DNA from 2 places in the Comamonas sp. C11 genome. Region 1 is predicted to be linked to the other one. Evidence: predicted binding sites of a transcription regulator. Region 1 holds the regulator's gene; the other holds the start of a gene.
What was found. The regulator HrcA, encoded in region 1, represses chaperone genes, less so after heat shock. The targets are predictions, from matches to a motif close to TTAGCACTCNNNNNNNNNGAGTGCTAA.
Positions count from the first base shown of each region.

Region 2: a site for HrcA is predicted at 2,585-2,611, ahead of rpoH (RNA polymerase sigma factor RpoH). Genes of this name have one in related genera too.

Region 1 is NZ_CP101743.1:1,072,124-1,076,548, reverse strand. It holds gene NOX35_RS04940 (CHASE2 and HATPase_c domain-containing protein) at 1-535, shown strand, start outside; tRNA gene NOX35_RS04935 (tRNA-Arg) at 589-665, opposite strand; tRNA gene NOX35_RS04930 (tRNA-Ile) at 782-858, opposite strand; gene hrcA (heat-inducible transcriptional repressor HrcA) at 911-1,918, opposite strand; gene NOX35_RS04920 (NAD kinase) at 1,948-2,847, shown strand; gene recN (DNA repair protein RecN) at 2,850-4,425, shown strand, end outside.
Region 2 is NZ_CP101743.1:4,788,893-4,793,317, forward strand. It holds gene NOX35_RS22095 (alpha/beta hydrolase) at 1-26, opposite strand, end outside; gene NOX35_RS22100 (SDR family oxidoreductase) at 92-1,141, opposite strand; gene NOX35_RS22105 (TetR/AcrR family transcriptional regulator) at 1,289-2,002, shown strand; partial or broken gene NOX35_RS22110 (transposase) at 2,118-2,485, shown strand; gene rpoH (RNA polymerase sigma factor RpoH) at 2,643-3,587, shown strand; gene NOX35_RS22120 (tripartite tricarboxylate transporter substrate binding protein) at 3,730-4,425, shown strand, end outside.

The DNA of each region.
Region 1 (4,425 bases):
CCAGTCGTCTCTTCAGCTGGCAGACGATTTTGTGCATCTGGCCAGAGCCCAGCAGCAGCAATACCGCCACGAAGTCCTGGATCTGGGTCTGCTGGCGGATCAGGCCGTCTCGGATTGCTGGGCCCTTGCCCAGCAGCAGAACATGCAACTGGTATTCCAGCTGCCGGATGCCGAAGCCTGCGTACATGGCGATCCCGGTCTGCTGCACCGCGCCGTCATCAACCTGCTGAGCAATGCCATCAAATACGGCAAGCCACAGACTGGGGATGGCGGTGCCCAAGTGGAAGTCGCTGTTGTCGAGCAAGACAGCCAATGGGGCATCGCCGTGCGCGATCACGGCTCCGGCATGGACGAAGCATCGCTGGCCAGACTCAGCCAGCCGTTCGAGCGCCTGCAGCAACACCAGCGCATGGATGGCGTGGGCCTGGGCCTGGCCTTCACGCGTACCGTGGCACAGCGCCATGGCGGCAGTCTGCAGATAAGCAGCCAGCTGGGCCAAGGCAGCAGCTTCACCTTGCTGATACCCAAGGCCTGAGCCAAGAAACGAAAAAGCCTCAGAACTTTTCAGTTCTGAGGCTTGACGTTTTGTGGTGCGGCTGGCAGGAATCGAACCCACGACCCCTTGGTTCGTAGCCAAGTACTCTATCCAGCTGAGCTACAGCCGCAACAGGGTTGTATTCTAGCAGTGCAAAAACGGCTCTCGGACGAAATCGGCAACTTTTTCGCGCTCAGGCAAAGAAAAAGCCTGCCATCGATACAGACGGCAGGCTTTCATGCAGCTTGGTAGGGCGTGGCGGACTTGAACCGACGACCAAAGGATTATGAGTCCTCTGCTCTAACCAACTGAGCTAACGCCCCAACACTGACAACAGCCGTGGCTGCCACCAGAAAAACTTCGCCATTGTAGGGCCTAACGCTTGTGACTCAGAGCATTGCTCACCAGTTTGGACGTGATATCGACAATCTGGATCATCTTGTCGTAGTGCATGCGTGTGGGGCCAATCACCCCCAGAGTGCCTACCACCTTGCCGTCAAGCTCATAGGGAGCGCTTACTACAGACAAATCTTCAAACGGTACGGTCTGGCTCTCGCCGCCGATATAGATGCGCACGCCATCGGCCTGATTGGAGAAGTCCAGCAACCTAAGGATTTGCGTTTTCTGCTCGAACAGGTCGAAAGCACGACGCAGATTGCCCATATCGCTGGAAAAATCGCTCACGGACAGCAGATTGCGCTCACCGGCGATCACCACGTCCTCGCGATCATGGTTGCTCATGACCTCAGTGCCTACATTCACCGCCGCCTGCATGAGGCTGGCAACCTGGCCCCGCAATTGCTCCACCTCGGTTTGCAGCCGCGTGCGCACCTCCTCCATTGCCAGACCGGCGTAATGGTGATTGAGGAAATTCGAGGCTTCTATCAGTTGCGAGGACTCGTAGTCCACATCTGTGAAGATCACGCGGTTTTGCACATCGCCTTCGGGCGAGACGATGATGACCAGAAAGCGCCGCTCCGACAGGCGCACGAACTCGATATGCTTGAAGACGGAGCTGCGACGCGGCACCATGACCACACCCACGAACTGGGAGAGGTTGGACAGCAGATTGGCCGCATTGGCAATCACCTTCTGCGGCTGTTCAGGCATCAGGCCGGGCGTTACAAGATCGCAGCGGTCCACCGTCAGCATGGTGTCGACAAACAGGCGGTATCCCCTGGCTGTCGGCACGCGGCCTGCCGATGTGTGAGGGCTGATGATCAGACCCATCTCTTCCAGGTCGGCCATCACATTGCGTATGGTGGCAGGCGACAATTCAAGCCCGGATGCACGTGAAAGAGTGCGCGAGCCGACTGGTTGACCGTCAGCGATGTAACGCTCGATCAGCGCTTTGAGCAATAACTTGGCACGTTCGTCGAGCATGATTTCATTTTAATGATGTAATTTCCCAGATGACATCCACGTTCCACCATATTGCCCTGATCGGCAAGTACCACACACCCGCAGCAGGCGTTCCGTCCGATGCAGCCAGCGCAGCACTGCAACGGATTGCCGGTTATGTGCGCAGCATGGGTTGTGAGGTGATTCTGGATACCCAGTCCGCCATCTACGCGGGCCTGCCCGATTACCCGAGCATGGACGTGGACGGCCTGGGCAGGCATTGCGACCTCGGCCTGGTCGTGGGCGGAGACGGCACCATGCTGGGCGTGTGCCGCCATCTGGCGCGCTATGGCACACCGCTGGTCGGCATCAACCAGGGCCGCCTGGGGTTTGTCACCGATATCGCCCTGGATGAATTCGAAGCCTCCATCACGCCCATATTGCAGGGCGAGTACGAGGAAGACGAACGCACCCTGATGAATGCTCGCGTCATGCGCGACGGCCAGTGCGTTTTTGAAGCCCAGGCCATGAATGATGTGGTGGTCAACCGTGGCTCGACCTCGGGCATGGTGGAGCTGCGCATCGAGGTCGGCGGCAGCTTTGTCTCCAACCAGCGTGCGGACGGCTTGATCGTGGCCACCCCCACGGGCTCCACCGCCTATGCGCTCTCGGCCGGCGGTCCCATGCTGCACCCTTCGATTCCGGCCTGGGTGATGGTGCCCATCGCGCCGCACAACCTCTCCAACCGTCCCATCGTGCTCTCCGACGCCCAGGAAGTGACTATCGAGGTAGTGGGCGGCCGAGGCGACGCCAGCGCGAACTTCGACATGCAGTCCCTGAAATCGCTGCAGCATGGCGACCGCATCCTGGTGACGCGCGCCGATCACAGCGTGCACTTTCTGCACCCCAAGGGCTGGAATTACTTCGACACCCTGCGCAAAAAACTGGGCTGGAACGAGGGAGGCGTCTGACCATGGCCTTGAAGCGCATCGTCCTGCGGGACTTTGTGATTGTCCAGTCACTCGATCTGGACTGGCAGACCGGCTTCACGGTGCTTACCGGCGAAACCGGGGCCGGCAAATCCATCATGCTTGACGCTCTGCAACTGGTGCTGGGCGCACGAGCCGATGCACAGGTGGTGCGCGAAGGCTGCCCTCAGGCCGATATTTGCGCAGAGTTCGATTGCCCACCCCATCTTCATGAATGGCTGGAAGAGTCGGGTTTTGCACAGGAGCAGGATTTGCTGCTGCGCCGCGTCATCGACAGTCTGGGCCGCAGCCGCGCCTGGATCAACGGCTCTCCCGCCACGGCCACGCAGCTGCGCCATCTGGGCGATCAGCTGATCGATATTCACGGCCAGCATGCCTGGCAAAGCCTGACCCGCCCGGACGCAGCACGCGCCATGCTGGATACCTATGGCGGCATTGAAACGGCTCAGCTCAAATCGCTTTGGCTGGACTGGCGCCAGAACCATCAGGCACTGGAGCAGGCGCTCTCGGCCCAGGACAATCTGCAACGCGAACGGGAGCGCCTGCAATGGCAGATCTCCGAGCTGGACAAGCTGTCGCCGCGCGCCGAAGAGTGGGATGAGCTCAATGCCCAGCACACACGTCTGTCACACGCACAGACCTTGATGGACTCGGCCCAGTCCTGCCTGCAGCTGCTGGAGGATGACGATTCGGGAGCGGCCACCCCATTGGGCAGAGCCCACCACCTGCTGCAGGACCAGGAGCATCTTGAGCCTGAGTTTCAGAGCATTGCCGACGTACTGGGCTCCTGTGTGGCACAGCTGCACGATGCCCGTCACTCGCTGCAGGCCTATCTGCGCCGCGCCGATCTGGATCCCGAGCTGCTGGCCGATCTCGATGAACGCCTGTCGCTGTGGATGCAACTGGCGCGCCGCTACAAGCGCACGCCCGAGGACTTGCCCGCCCTGCTCGAAGGCTGGAAACAGGAGCTGCACCAGCTGGATGCTGCCGTCGACGTGGAGGGGCTGCGCGCCAAAGAGCAAGCCGCCCACCTCAGGTATCAGGCCGAGGCGCGAAAAATCTCGCAGCAGCGCACCCTGGCTGCACCACGCCTGTCACGCGCCATCACCCAGTCCATGCAAAGTCTGGGCATGAAGGGCGGCCGTTTCGAAGTGCAGCTGGAGCATGCCGATGCCGCCAGTCCTGCGGGCACGGACAGCATCACTTTTCTGGTTGCCGGTCATACCGGCGCCACACCCAAACCCGTTGCCAAGGTGGCATCGGGCGGCGAGTTGTCGCGCATCTCGCTGGCCATTGCCGTGACCACCAGCGAACTAGGCCAGGCCGGAACCCTGATTTTTGACGAGGTGGACTCCGGCGTGGGTGGAGCCGTGGCCGAAACCGTGGGCCGCCTCATGCACTCGCTCGGCGGCTCGCGCCAGGTGCTGGCCGTCACCCACCTGCCCCAGGTCGCTGCCTATGCAGACCAGCACTACCGGGTGACCAAGCGCCCCAAGTCCAACACCACCATCAGCAGCGTGGATCCACTGACTGGCGACGAGCGCGAGATGGAAATGGCCC
Region 2 (4,425 bases), 2.0 Mb from region 1:
AGTTTCAAGATCAATTTTTCCGTCACAGTCGTTCCTTGTTTGGCTTCGGCAAATCCCCCAGAACAAGGGCGACGAAGAGGTTTACCTGGCGTTATTGAGGTGACGCAATGGGTAGCCAACCATGGCGGCGATACCAAGCGACCGTATCGGCAACAGTTTGCTCAATGGGTCGAAATATCAATTGAAGTTGCTGTTCGCTCTTCGTGTGAATGAAATGACTTCGTCCCGCCTCCTTGCGCATGAGCCGTACCGTCGCCAAGCTGAGTAAGATGGGTTTACCGCTGATCTTCGCGTAGAGTTCCTGCGCCGCCGCCAGGAAATACAGAAGCAAGAAAGGCAAGTTGCGTGTCGGCGTCTTGATTCCCGCGATCTGCCCCACCAAGGGAACCAATTCCTGCATCGTCATGTGGCGACCTGCGGCGAGATAGCGCTCACCGCGCTGGCCGCGTTCCGCAGCTGAAATTTGCGCCTTCGCTACATCGCGAGCATCGACAACCGAGAAGCTCCCTGGCAGCAACCCAGGCAATTTGCCAAGCACCACATCGTTGACAAATTGTCCTGACGAGGTTGGGCCGATATCGGCAGGACCCCACATCCAGCCGGGCAAGACAAAGCTCGCATGCATGTCCGGATGTGTGTCAAGAAAGGCCGATACGACTTGATCGGCCAGTATCTTGCTTCGGTAATAGTCGTCGTCAGCATCTGCTAGGTCACGCAGACAAGTCTCATCGATGGGCGCACCCGGCTCGCCATTCAGCACTGCGATGGATGAAGTCTGAACGAAGCGCCGGATGCCGGCGTCGTATGCCTGCTCAATAAGCTGCTGCGTGCCGTCTACATTGATGCGTTTGAGCTCTTCCCAGTGGCTGCCGCCTTTGAAGTTGTCTCGAAAGAAGGCCGCAGTATGGAACACCACGTCACATCCTTGCAGCGCCCTGGAGAAAGCGGGCACATCTGCCATATCACCCTGCACCAGTTCCACGCCCTTCACTCCTGTGAACTGTTGCATACCTTTGGTTTCCGAACGGACGAGAGCCTTGACGAAGACGCCACGCGCGACCAGCTCACGCACAAGGTTGTTGCCAAGAAGGCCTGTGGCGCCAGTGACAAAAGCTGACTGCGGATTGCTGTACTTTTTCATTTCGACTGATCTTCAAATATCACTTGAAATTTAAATGTACCGCTGGAACTTTGAAATCTCAAGTGATATCTGAAATTATTTTGGCAAGCATTCACACGAGGTCACACAACGATCGATATCTGAATCTCATGTGATATCTTTAAAGCCATGAGCACCACGACTGCAAGAAGACGCCTGACCCGAGACGAAAGCCGGGCACAGACTCGCGAGCACCTGATCGACGCTGCACGGCACTTGTTTGTGACAAACGGGTATGGAGGCGCATCGATCCGTGACATCGCGAACAACGCTGGCTATTCCCAAGGCGCTTTTTATTCAAACTTCTCAAGCAAAGAGGATGTCTTGCTAGAGTTGCTGCGGCGGCACATGGATGCAGAAGCGATGCAACTTACTACGCTCATGGGCGACAACGCGCAGTTGCCCGAGCAAATGCTGGCCCGACTGGAGGCCTGGGCTTCTACCCTCAATCACGATGCTGACTGGTGCATGCTTTCCATAGAACTGCAATTGCATGCGAGGCGTAGCCCATCTTTCGCTACGGAGTACCAAAAGGTTTGGGACAAACACCAATCCGAGATCGGCGGCGTGATCGACCTATTGTTTAAAAAGCTTGGTCGCTCAACTCCTGCCGAGCCTCACGAACTAGCTGCTGCTTTTATGGCACTTTCACATGGGCTTGCACTGCAAAAGACCACCGACCGCCAGGAGCTGACTGGACGCTTGATCATGGTGTTTCTACGTGGATTGATCGCAAGTTCGACACTCGATGGAGCGAAGAAACGGGCATTCAGGCCGGTGCGTGGTGAACCACGCAAGCGAGTGGCCAGTTACGAGGGTGATGTGGCCGTTCAAGACACTTGACGTTCAACGACTGGTGTTGGCGATTGCTGCTGTTTAGGCACTGAGTCACGAACGGTAATCCCCCCAAAAATCCAATACGCGAAGAAGTAGAGACTCTCAAAGGAGAATCTCTACCATGAAGAAATCGCGTTTCGCCGACAGCCAGATCATTGATGCACTCTAGCAGGCAGAGGCCGCTCGGACGGACCCCGAGCTCTGCCGAGAGTTGGGTATCAGCTCGGCGACGTTTTACAAGTGGTGAACCAAGTTCGGTGGCATGGACGCCTCGCTGATGGCGCGCATGAAGGAGCAGGAGGAAGAGAACCGACGCCTGCGCAAGATGTACATCGAGGAGAAGCTCAAGGCTGAGGTCGTGGCGGAGGCTCTTGCAAAAAAGTGGTGAAGCCATCTTGCCGATGCGAGATGGCTCAACGAGCTGTGCAACAACGAGGGCTGTCGATCCGGGCAGCCTGCCAAGCCTTCAAGATCAGCCAGGCCTGCTACTAGGGTGGATTACCAACAAAGTACAAATTCAAGAAGAATCGACAGGCAGGTCACAACCTGCGCCGTCAAAAACCAACAAAAGCTGTGGGAACTTTGTCTTTAGCACTCTCTCTAACGGAGTGCTAATATGAAGATCATGGAAGAAAGGAAACCTGCAATGAAAACTGCCTCCGGCTCCATTGCTACTGCCCTGGCGCCCGCGAACCCCTGGGCGCTGGTACCTCCGCTGGGCAACCTGGATGCCTATATCTCGGCGGTCAATCGTATGCCAATGCTCACCCTTGAGGAAGAGCAGGACTACGCTCGCAAGCTCAAAGAACACAATGATCTGGACGCCGCCGGGCGTCTGGTGATGTCCCACCTGCGTCTGGTTGTCTCCATCTCGCGCCAGTACCTGGGCTATGGCCTGCCTCACGGCGACCTGATTCAGGAGGGCAATGTGGGCCTGATGAAGGCTGTCAAACGCTTCGATCCCGATCAGGGCGTGCGTCTGGTCAGCTACGCCATGCACTGGATCAAGGCGGAAATTCACGAATATATCCTGAAGAACTGGCGCATGGTCAAGGTCGCGACGACCAAGGCCCAGCGCAAGCTGTTCTTCAATCTGCGCTCGATGAAGCATGACCTGAAGTCCGATGCCGCCATGGCCGACGAAGAGCTGGCCCTGCGCGAAACCCTGACTTCGAACGAAATTGATGCGGTTGCTGCAAAGCTCAACGTCAAGCGCGAGGAAGTCATCGAGATGGAAACCCGTCTGGCCGGCGGCGATGTGCTGCTGGATCCTTCTCCCAGCGATGATGGAGAACAGGCCTTCGGCCCTATCGCCTACCTGGCTGATGCCAGTCACGAGCCTACAGCCATGCTTGAATCGCGCCAGCGCGATCATCTGGCAACCGATGGTCTGGTCATGGCCCTGGAGGGCCTGGATGACCGCAGCCGCCGCATCGTTGAAGAGCGCTGGCTCAAGGTCAATGACGACGGCTCTGGCGGCATGACGCTGCATGAGCTGGCTGCCGAATACGGTGTGAGTGCCGAGCGCATTCGCCAAATTGAGGTAGCCGCCATGAAAAAGATGAAAAAAGCGCTGGCCGAGTTTGCGTAAACGCCAACTTGCGCTTCAAGCCTTTAAAAGGCTGAAATGCTGAACCTCAAACCCGGATAATTTCCGGGTTTTTTATTTTTCGGCATTGGTGCATGCTTTCACGCACACCGATCGCCTATCAAGAATTCAAAAGAGACCTGCCATGCCTATTCGCACTTCGCGCATCTTGAAGAACCTGTCCCGCCGCAGCCTGGTTGCAGCAGGAGTCGCCATGGCGGCGACAGCAATGGCTCCGGCCGTCCTGGCAGCCGACAACTGGCCCGACAAGCCCCTGCACCTGATCGTGGGCTTCCCCGCAGGCTCCTCGCCCGACCTGACAGCCCGCGCGTTGGCCGAGCCATTGGAGAAGAAGCTGGGTCAGACCATCATCGTGGAAAACCGCGTGGGTGCTGGCGGCAATATCGCCGGCGAGTATGTGGCCAAGGCAGATGGCTACACCTTCAGCGTGATGATCAACGGCAATATGACCATTGCCAAGATGCTCAACCCTGCAGTGCGCTATGACCCCATCAAAGACCTGCAGCCCGTGAGCCTGATCGGCGTGGCTCCGCTGGTACTGGTGGCCCCTGCGTCGGCCCCACAAGGCAAGGCCTTCATGGAAGCGGCCGCCAAGGCTGGCGACAAATGGAGCTATGGCTCGCCCGGTGTCGGTACCGTGGGCCATCTGGGCATGGAACTGCTCAAGAGCCGCTCGGCCATCAAGGCCGTGCACGTGCCCTATACCGGCTATCCCCAGGTGTTCAACGGCATTCAGGGCGGCGATTTGAAGCTGTCCATGCTCCCTCCGGCACTGGCCATGGCACAGATTCAGGCCGGCAAGCTGCACGGCATCGGCGTG